Linked DNA regions of Roseateles amylovorans. The protein of the gene in region 3 binds, or shares a complex with, the protein of the main gene of each other region. Links are inferred from orthologs where the notes say so. Each region holds a gene or a part of one and is shown on either strand. Other genes may lie near its edges.

Evidence for each region.
Region 1: the proteins of N4261_RS07695 (region 3) and N4261_RS19660 are in contact, whole or in part, in a cryo-EM structure (PDB 9GE8), measured with the Escherichia coli proteins. The link is inferred for Roseateles amylovorans from one-to-one orthologs.
Region 2: the proteins of N4261_RS07695 (region 3) and N4261_RS19655 are in contact, whole or in part, in a cryo-EM structure (PDB 9GE8), measured with the Escherichia coli proteins. The link is inferred for Roseateles amylovorans from one-to-one orthologs.

What each region holds. Positions count from the first base shown.
Region 1 is NZ_CP104562.2:4,738,848-4,741,926, reverse strand. The notes cover bases 151-3,079. They hold N4261_RS19660 (arylesterase), read right to left. Parts: upstream 1,996-3,079; coding sequence 1,306-1,995; downstream 151-1,305. Other genes in these bases: N4261_RS19650 (DUF2062 domain-containing protein), read right to left, coding at 2,744-3,079; N4261_RS19655 (ABC transporter ATP-binding protein), read left to right, coding at 1,994-2,683; N4261_RS19665 (alpha/beta fold hydrolase), read right to left, coding at 527-1,267; budC (meso-2,3-butanediol dehydrogenase), read right to left, coding at 151-437. Outside these bases: more of budC, read right to left, coding at 1-150. UniProt on the Escherichia coli protein: TesA is a multifunctional esterase that can act as a thioesterase, lysophospholipase and protease.
Region 2 is NZ_CP104562.2:4,737,939-4,741,073, reverse strand. Bases 1-2,985 are described here. They hold N4261_RS19655 (ABC transporter ATP-binding protein), read left to right. Parts: upstream 1-1,140; coding sequence 1,141-1,830; downstream 1,831-2,985. Other genes in these bases: N4261_RS19645 (peptidylprolyl isomerase), read right to left, coding at 2,677-2,985; N4261_RS19650 (DUF2062 domain-containing protein), read right to left, coding at 1,891-2,451; N4261_RS19660 (arylesterase), read right to left, coding at 453-1,142; N4261_RS19665 (alpha/beta fold hydrolase), read right to left, coding at 1-414. Outside these bases: more of N4261_RS19645, read right to left, coding at 2,986-3,135.
Region 3 is NZ_CP104562.2:1,785,122-1,788,413, reverse strand. What follows is about bases 23-3,164. They hold N4261_RS07695 (ABC transporter permease), read right to left. Parts: upstream 2,792-3,164; coding sequence 254-2,791; downstream 23-253. Other genes in these bases: N4261_RS07690 (dioxygenase family protein), read left to right, coding at 2,978-3,164. Outside these bases: more of N4261_RS07690, read left to right, coding at 3,165-3,292.

The DNA.
Region 1 (3,079 bases), 3.0 Mb from region 3 along the record:
TCGGCGCCAAGTCCGGAGACCGACGCCGTGTTCACGATGCAGCCCTCGCGCTTGAGCAGTTCGGGCAAGGCGGCGCGACAGCCGTGGAACACGCCGCTGAGGTCGACGGCCAGGGTCTGCTGCCAGTCGTCCATCGAGACGTCGAGGGCGTTGCCGTCGGCGCCGATGCCGGCGTTGTTGACCATCACGTCCAGCCCGCCAAAGCGGTCGACTGCGGCCTTCACCAGCGCTTGCACCTGAGTGAAATCGGCCACATCGCAGATCTGGGTGAGGGTGCGTTCCTTGGGCAGTTCCTTGGCGACCTTGTCGAGGTCGTCCGCCTTGCGGTCGCACAGCACCACATTGGCGCCTTCCTGCGAGAAGCGCTCGGCCACCCCGCGGCCAATGCCCGATGCCGCGCCGGTGACGATCACCGTCTTGTCCTTGAATCGTTCCATGATCAGCTCCTGTTGATCACGGGGAGGCGGCAAGGGTCGTGCCCAGGGAAACTCCGCTTCTGCAGGACGAATGGGGAAGCTGAGCCGCGTCAGGTCGGCGACGCATCAGCAGGATCAGGCAAACGCGGCGTCAAGATCGGTGACGCCATGCGCTGAAGAAACGACAACAGCAGGGTCGCCGCTCCGTCGGGACAGGCCTGAAGCAACGCGTGTGGCCCCTCGATGTCCGCGTGGATCGCGGAGGGCAGCGCCCGGCGTATCAGGTGGGCGGCCGACGACGGCACCAATCGATCTTCGGTAGCGCGCAGGTCCAAAGTCGGCACGGAGATGCGCGACAGTGCGACCGTCACGTCCACTTGGGTGACGGCCCGAAGCCGCGACTGGAGGACGTTCGCATCAACCCGGTTCAATGCGGCGGTCATGGCGCGGCTCAGGCCGGGTGTACCGAACCGCCCCAACAACATCGCGTCGCGCAACGACGCGGGCAGATGATGGACGGGCGCAATGCGTGTGAACGCGCGGAGCCCTGCCAGCCATGGTCTGGGATTGCGGGCGAAGGTGCAGCACAGCGCCAGTCCCCGCAGGCCTTCCGGCGCTTCGGCAGCCAGTGTGAGCGCCACCGGACCGGCGAAGGATTCACCCAGCAGCACGAACGGCTCATCGGTGGGAAGGCGTGCGCGGGCGAAAGCCAGGTGGCCGGCGTAGTCCATGGGGCCGTGGGTCGGATACCGAATCAGCCGGGTGTCCACCGTGTCCCGCAGCGCCTCCAGCAGCGGAGAGAAGAGGTCCCCCGTGCCGTCCAGACCGGGCAGCAGCACCAGTGCGGTCATGGGCCCGCCCGTGAACGGTCAGCGACCATCAGCACCGTTCAAAGCAACGGCCGCAGCGATTTCCAGACGTTGTCCAGCATCACCGGATGCGCCTTGGCCAGCGGATGGATGCGGTCGCCCTGGAACCAGTCGGCGGCGTCCTTGCGGTCAGCCACGCCGGCGAGGAGGAAGGGGGCGAGGGGGATCTTCTGCTCGTCGGCGACCACACGAAAGCCATTCTCGAAATCGCGGGCGTAGCTGGCACCCATGTTGGGCGGGATCTGCATGCCGACCAGCAGCACCTTGGCACCGGCCTGCTTGCCGGCCTGGACCATGGCGCGCAGGTTGTCGCGGGTCATGTTGAGAGGCAGGCCGCGCAAGGCGTCGTTGCCGCCGAGCTCGATGACCAGGTGCGTAGGTTGATGCTGGGTCAGCAACTGGGGCAGGCGGGAGCGGCCGCCGGAGGTGGTGTCGCCGCTGATGCTGGCGTTGATCACCTCGGCCGGCAGCTTCTGGGCTTGCAGACGTTGGTCCAGCAGGGCCACCCAGCCGGTGCCGCGGGCCAGGCCGTACTCGGCGGAGAGGCTGTCGCCCAGCACCAGGATGCGGCGGGGCGCGGCAGTTTTCGGCGCTGCGGTTTGGCCTTGTGCGGCGGCAGGTCCGGCCAATGTCGTTGCCAGGGTTGTGGCCAGGGCATAGGCGCTACAGTGCTGGATCCATTCACGGCGGCGCATCTGCGGTTGATTCATGGTTCAGAACATCCTCGAAGTCGATCACGTCAGCAAATCGGTGCAGGACGCCAGTGGCGTACTGACCATTCTGCATGACATCACCTTCCAGTTGCAGGCCAAGGAATCTGTGGCCATCGTGGGCGCCTCGGGTTCAGGCAAGAGCACCTTGCTGGCCATCCTGGCGGGCCTGGACACGCCCACCAGCGGCACCGTTCGCCTGCGCGGCCAGGACATGTTCGCTCTGGACGAGGACGGTCGCGCGGCGTTGCGCGGCGCACACCTGGGCTTCGTCTTCCAGAGCTTCCAGTTGCTGGCGCACCTGACCGCGCTGGAAAACGTCATGCTGCCGCTGGAGCTGCGCGGCGAGCGAGATGCGCGCGCCCAGGCGCGGCAGATGCTCGAGCGGGTGGGCCTGGGGCAGCGGCTGTCCCATTACCCGCGCGTGCTCTCCGGCGGCGAGCAGCAACGCGTAGCCCTGGCGCGCGCCTTCGTGCAGCAGCCGGACTTGTTGCTCGCGGACGAGCCCACGGGCAGCCTGGACTTCGCCACCGGCGAGCAGGTCATGAACCTCATGTTCGACCTCAATCGCGAACTGGGCACGACCCTCATCATGGTCACCCACGATCAGGCGATTGCCGCCCGCTGCGAACGGCAGCTGAGGATCTCTGCGGGCCACCTGCAAGACATCACGCTGATGGAAGTCTAGGGAGGCGTTGCATCACGGCCGGGAGGCGTGATGCCGAGCCTTCCTCGGTCCCGTGCGGGCTCAGACCCGCAGTTCCCGCTCCCGCAGCCTGCGTCGGCGCTCCATCCGGATCACGGCCCACCACCCGAGGTAGACCACGATGTAGAGCGCGGTCCCGAGCACCGCGCCCGCCAGAGGCAGCCCGACCAGCAGCGGCGCGCCGAGCTGCGACAGCCATTGGCTGACCGCCGGCCACCAACTGCCGGGCTCACCCCAGTCGAGCGCCAATTCACTGGGCGCCGAGATCGGCCCATGGACGCCGAGCACCTGCCGCCCCAGAAAGATGGCCAGCCCCCAGATCGGGACCAGCGTCAGCGGATTGGTGAGCCAGGTGGCGGCGATGGCGGCCGCCACGTT
Region 2 (3,135 bases), 3.0 Mb from region 3 along the record:
GGTCATGGCGCGGCTCAGGCCGGGTGTACCGAACCGCCCCAACAACATCGCGTCGCGCAACGACGCGGGCAGATGATGGACGGGCGCAATGCGTGTGAACGCGCGGAGCCCTGCCAGCCATGGTCTGGGATTGCGGGCGAAGGTGCAGCACAGCGCCAGTCCCCGCAGGCCTTCCGGCGCTTCGGCAGCCAGTGTGAGCGCCACCGGACCGGCGAAGGATTCACCCAGCAGCACGAACGGCTCATCGGTGGGAAGGCGTGCGCGGGCGAAAGCCAGGTGGCCGGCGTAGTCCATGGGGCCGTGGGTCGGATACCGAATCAGCCGGGTGTCCACCGTGTCCCGCAGCGCCTCCAGCAGCGGAGAGAAGAGGTCCCCCGTGCCGTCCAGACCGGGCAGCAGCACCAGTGCGGTCATGGGCCCGCCCGTGAACGGTCAGCGACCATCAGCACCGTTCAAAGCAACGGCCGCAGCGATTTCCAGACGTTGTCCAGCATCACCGGATGCGCCTTGGCCAGCGGATGGATGCGGTCGCCCTGGAACCAGTCGGCGGCGTCCTTGCGGTCAGCCACGCCGGCGAGGAGGAAGGGGGCGAGGGGGATCTTCTGCTCGTCGGCGACCACACGAAAGCCATTCTCGAAATCGCGGGCGTAGCTGGCACCCATGTTGGGCGGGATCTGCATGCCGACCAGCAGCACCTTGGCACCGGCCTGCTTGCCGGCCTGGACCATGGCGCGCAGGTTGTCGCGGGTCATGTTGAGAGGCAGGCCGCGCAAGGCGTCGTTGCCGCCGAGCTCGATGACCAGGTGCGTAGGTTGATGCTGGGTCAGCAACTGGGGCAGGCGGGAGCGGCCGCCGGAGGTGGTGTCGCCGCTGATGCTGGCGTTGATCACCTCGGCCGGCAGCTTCTGGGCTTGCAGACGTTGGTCCAGCAGGGCCACCCAGCCGGTGCCGCGGGCCAGGCCGTACTCGGCGGAGAGGCTGTCGCCCAGCACCAGGATGCGGCGGGGCGCGGCAGTTTTCGGCGCTGCGGTTTGGCCTTGTGCGGCGGCAGGTCCGGCCAATGTCGTTGCCAGGGTTGTGGCCAGGGCATAGGCGCTACAGTGCTGGATCCATTCACGGCGGCGCATCTGCGGTTGATTCATGGTTCAGAACATCCTCGAAGTCGATCACGTCAGCAAATCGGTGCAGGACGCCAGTGGCGTACTGACCATTCTGCATGACATCACCTTCCAGTTGCAGGCCAAGGAATCTGTGGCCATCGTGGGCGCCTCGGGTTCAGGCAAGAGCACCTTGCTGGCCATCCTGGCGGGCCTGGACACGCCCACCAGCGGCACCGTTCGCCTGCGCGGCCAGGACATGTTCGCTCTGGACGAGGACGGTCGCGCGGCGTTGCGCGGCGCACACCTGGGCTTCGTCTTCCAGAGCTTCCAGTTGCTGGCGCACCTGACCGCGCTGGAAAACGTCATGCTGCCGCTGGAGCTGCGCGGCGAGCGAGATGCGCGCGCCCAGGCGCGGCAGATGCTCGAGCGGGTGGGCCTGGGGCAGCGGCTGTCCCATTACCCGCGCGTGCTCTCCGGCGGCGAGCAGCAACGCGTAGCCCTGGCGCGCGCCTTCGTGCAGCAGCCGGACTTGTTGCTCGCGGACGAGCCCACGGGCAGCCTGGACTTCGCCACCGGCGAGCAGGTCATGAACCTCATGTTCGACCTCAATCGCGAACTGGGCACGACCCTCATCATGGTCACCCACGATCAGGCGATTGCCGCCCGCTGCGAACGGCAGCTGAGGATCTCTGCGGGCCACCTGCAAGACATCACGCTGATGGAAGTCTAGGGAGGCGTTGCATCACGGCCGGGAGGCGTGATGCCGAGCCTTCCTCGGTCCCGTGCGGGCTCAGACCCGCAGTTCCCGCTCCCGCAGCCTGCGTCGGCGCTCCATCCGGATCACGGCCCACCACCCGAGGTAGACCACGATGTAGAGCGCGGTCCCGAGCACCGCGCCCGCCAGAGGCAGCCCGACCAGCAGCGGCGCGCCGAGCTGCGACAGCCATTGGCTGACCGCCGGCCACCAACTGCCGGGCTCACCCCAGTCGAGCGCCAATTCACTGGGCGCCGAGATCGGCCCATGGACGCCGAGCACCTGCCGCCCCAGAAAGATGGCCAGCCCCCAGATCGGGACCAGCGTCAGCGGATTGGTGAGCCAGGTGGCGGCGATGGCGGCCGCCACGTTGGCGCGGCAGGCGATGGCCACGACGGCAGCCATCAGCATCTGGGTGGGCAGCGGAATGACCCCGACCGCCAAGCCAAGCGCCGCCCCCAGGGCAACCCGGCGCCGATGGGCGACCCAGAGCCAGGGCCGTTCCCTCAGATAGGCGCCAAGCCATCGCAGGCCGGGGGTCTGGGACAGTGACTCAGGCGAGGGGAGGAGTCGTTTGGCGATGCGGGTGGCCGTCATGGGGAGCAGGTACTGCGGCAGTGCGCGCCACCGGCGCGAGCGGGCGACAAGCACCGCCTGCGGGCGAGCAAGGCGGGGTCATCCGGCGCAGCACCCCAGGTGCGGCGCTGGACGAATGAAATGACAAGGGCCCGCGGCTGACGAATCAGCAACGCGGGCCCGAGAGTATGACGGCCGGCAACCCGGCGCGTCGAGAAGCTGATCAGGGAGATCAGTTCAGGGAGATCAGTTGGCCGAGAACTTGTAGTCGGTCTTGGCCTTGTTGCGCAGTTCTTCCTGGAACGCAGAGACCTTTTGCTGGCCCATGCGCTGGATGATCTGGCCCTTCACGTCATCGAAGGCGGGGAACTGCGCTTCACGCGACTCTTCCAGCTTGATGATGTGATAACCGAACTGCGACTTGACCGGTTGCTGGGTCATTTCGCCGGCCTTGAGCTTGGACATCGCCTGGCTGAACTCGGGCACGAAGGCGTCCGGAGCGGACCAGCCCAGGTCGCCGCCGTTGGTGGCGGAACCGGTGTCCTTGGAGTTCTTGCTGGCCACGTCCTCGAACTTGGCGCCGCCGTTGAGCTGCTTGATCAGCGCCTTGGCGTCGTCTTCCTTCTCGACCAGGATGTGACGGGCGTGGTACTCGGTGCCGCTGGCCTGGGCCTTGAACTTGTCGTATTCGACCTTGGCTTCGGC
Region 3 (3,292 bases):
CTTGCCGGGCGTTTCGCCGTTTGGGGCCTGTCGCGACGCCATGGGGCTGCTGCGCACGCAAGCCGAGCGGCAGACCGGACGGCGGTCTCTGTGCCGTCTCTATACGAGTGGACAGCGCCCGTCCGGGCGCCCTGTCCCTTTGCATGCCTTGCGACGCCTCGGCGTCAACGCGGCAAGTCGGCGGGGCCCTGCCAGCCCTGCTCGGCAGATCGCCTGCGCAGTGGCCCAGCGGGCGCCTGCCCGGCGCGCCCACTCACTGCGTATCGGCTTCGCGCAGCGTCTGCACCACCGGACGCTTCAGCACGCCGCGCAGCGCCCACCAGCCCGCCAATTGGGCCAGGATGGCTCCGCCCACGGTGGTCCCGATCAGCACCCAGGGCTTGAACTGCCATTCGAACTCGAAGGCGTAATGGGTCAGCGCCCAGCCCAGCGCCTGGGCGGCGAGCCCCGCCAGCGCACCGGCCAACGCACCCAGCCCCAGCAGCTCCGCCCGTTGAACCGCAGCCAGCAAGGAACTCGGTGCCCCCAGCGCACGCATCAGCGCGAACTCCCGGGTACGCGCATCCCGCGACCCGACGGCCGCCACCAGCAGCACCACCACGCCCAGCGCCAGCGCCACCGCGAACAGCAGTTGAACCGCCATGATCACCTGCTCCAGCACCGACTGCACCTGATGCAGCTCGGCCGACACATCGATCAGGGTCAGGTTGGGATACGCATTGATCAGCCGCCGATCCAGCGCTGCGGCTTGCCCGTCGGGCGAGCGGTAGGCGGAGATATAGCTGATCGGCAGCTCCGGCATCTCGGCGCGCGGGAACAGCACGAAGAAGTTGACCCGCATCGAGCCCCAGTCCACCTTGCGCAAGGTGGTGATGCGCGCCTCGGTGACGATCCCCGCGATGTCGAAACGCAGGCGGTCACCCAGCTTCAGGCCCAACTGATCCGCCAGGCCTTGCTCGACGCTCAGACCGTCCTTGTCGTCCGCCTGCCACGTGCCGGCAGTGAGCAGGTTGTGCGCGGGCAAGGTCGCCGTATGGCTGAGGTTGAATTCGCGTTCCACCAGGCGTTGGGCGCGCTCTTCCTGGAACTGTCCGGGCCGCACCGGCTGCCCGTTGATCGCGACCAGTCGGCCGCGGATCATCGGGTACCAGTCGTAGTTCTGGACGCCCGCCTGTTCCAGGCTCGACCGGAATCCGGTGCCCTGCTCCGGCTGGATGTTGATGACGAAACGGTCCGGCGCATCGGTGGGCGTGGCCGCTCGCCAGCTGTCGATCAGGTCGGTGCGCAGCAGCACCAACAGCGCGAGCGCGAGCAAACCGAGCGACAACGAGCCCACCTGCAACACCGCGAACGCCGGGCGTGCCGCCACCTGCCGGGTGGCAAGCAACAACCAGCGCGGTGCGCCCGCCTGCGGCACCACGGCGCGCAGCGCCTTGACCGCGAGCCACGCCAGCAGCGCAAAGCAGGCCAGGGCGACCGCAAACCCGCCGGTGGCGACCAGCCCCAGCCGCCAATCGGCCGACAGCGCCGTCAGCACCGCTGAGAAGCCCAGCACGCCGGCCAGCAGCACGACGATGGAGCCCAGCTTCGGCCGTCCCAGTTCACGACGGATCACCCGCAGCGGCGGCACCGCCGCCAGTTGCAGCACCGGCGGCAGACCAAACCCAAGCAGCAGGCACATGCCCATGCCCAGGCCCAGCAGCACCGGCCAGATGCCAGGCATCGGCAGGTCCACCGAGATCAGACCCGCCAACAGGCCGATGAAGGCGTAATGCAGCAGGAAGCCCAGCAGCACGCCGATGGCGCTGGCGATCAGACCCACCCAGGCAAATTCCAGGGTGAAGACCCAGGTCAGCCGGCGCTGCGGCTGGCCGAGCACCCTCAGCATGGCGCAGTCGTCCAGATGCCGATTGGCGAATTCACGCGCGGCCAGTGCCACGGCAATGGCTGCCAACAAGGCCGCCAGCAAGGCGACCAGATTCAGGAACTTGGTCGCGCGATCCAGCGTCTGGCGCATCTCCGGCCGGCCGGATTCCAGTGACTCCAGCCGCACACCGCGCCAGTTCTGCTCGCGCGTTTGACGAGCCGTCTCGGCATTGAACTGCTTCAGCGCGGTCTCGCCGCCGATCACCGCAAACCGATAGGTGACCCGACTGGCCGGCTGGATCAGCGCGGTGGCGGCAAGATCCTTCATCGTCAGCATCACCCGGGGTGCGAAGTTCAGGAAGCCGGCGCCGCGGTCCGGCTCATTGGCGATCTCACCGGCGATGGTCAGCGTGGCGTCACCCAACAGGATCGGATCGCCCACCTTCAAATCCAGCGCACTCAGCACGCCCGCATCGACCCACACCGCCCCCGGCGGCGGCGCGCCCACCTGACGGCCGTCCTTCAACGCCAATTGGCCGCGCAACGGATAGGTCTCGCTCACCGCCTTGACCGCCACCAGCCGACTGCCGCCGCCCTGCGCCTCGCCGGCGCGGGCCATGCTGGGGAAGTTCAGGCTGTCGACGGTCTTCAATCCAAGGCGGGTGGCCAGGTCGCGCACCATCTGGGGCGTTGGCTGGTCGCTGGCGACCACCGCATCACCGCCCAGCAACTGAGCCGCATCGCGCCGCAGGCCGCGATCCAGCCGGTCGGACAGGAAGGACACCGCGCATACCGCCGCCACCGCCAGCATCAGCGCCAGGACCAGCAGGTGCAGCTCGCCGGCGCGCGCATCACGCCAGGTCTGCAGGGCGGTCTGGCGCCACAGTGAAGGCGGGCGGCGCGACGAGGCGCCCTTGGGCGACATCCCCGTCGCGCCGGAAGTCAGGCCGGACGGCGGGTTGGACTGAAGGGGGGATTGCACGCTCATGCCCGCACTGTAGCGAAGGACGTGCCCGCGCGTGCGACACGCCACTGCGGTCGTGCAAGCCAGTTGAACAGACCATGCAAGCGGTTTTCATGATGGCGTTCGTGGCAAGGGCTTAATTCGGGCATGGATTCCAACCACCACCGCCCTGGCGAGACCGCCATCGATCGCCGCTTCCCCGCGCTCTTCGTGTCCCACGGCTCGCCGATGATCGCACTGGAGCCGGGCCAGACAGGTCGGTTCCTTCAGCATCTCGGCCGTACGCTGGACCGCGACTGGGGCCGCCCCACGGCGGTGCTGGCGATCTCCGCGCACACCACCGCCCGCGAGGCGGTGCTGCTGGGCGGTGCCCAGCATGAGGCGATCTATGACTTCGGCGGTTTCCCCGCCGAGCTCTATCGCCTGCGTTATGACGCCCCCGGCGCCCCGGCGCTGGCTCAG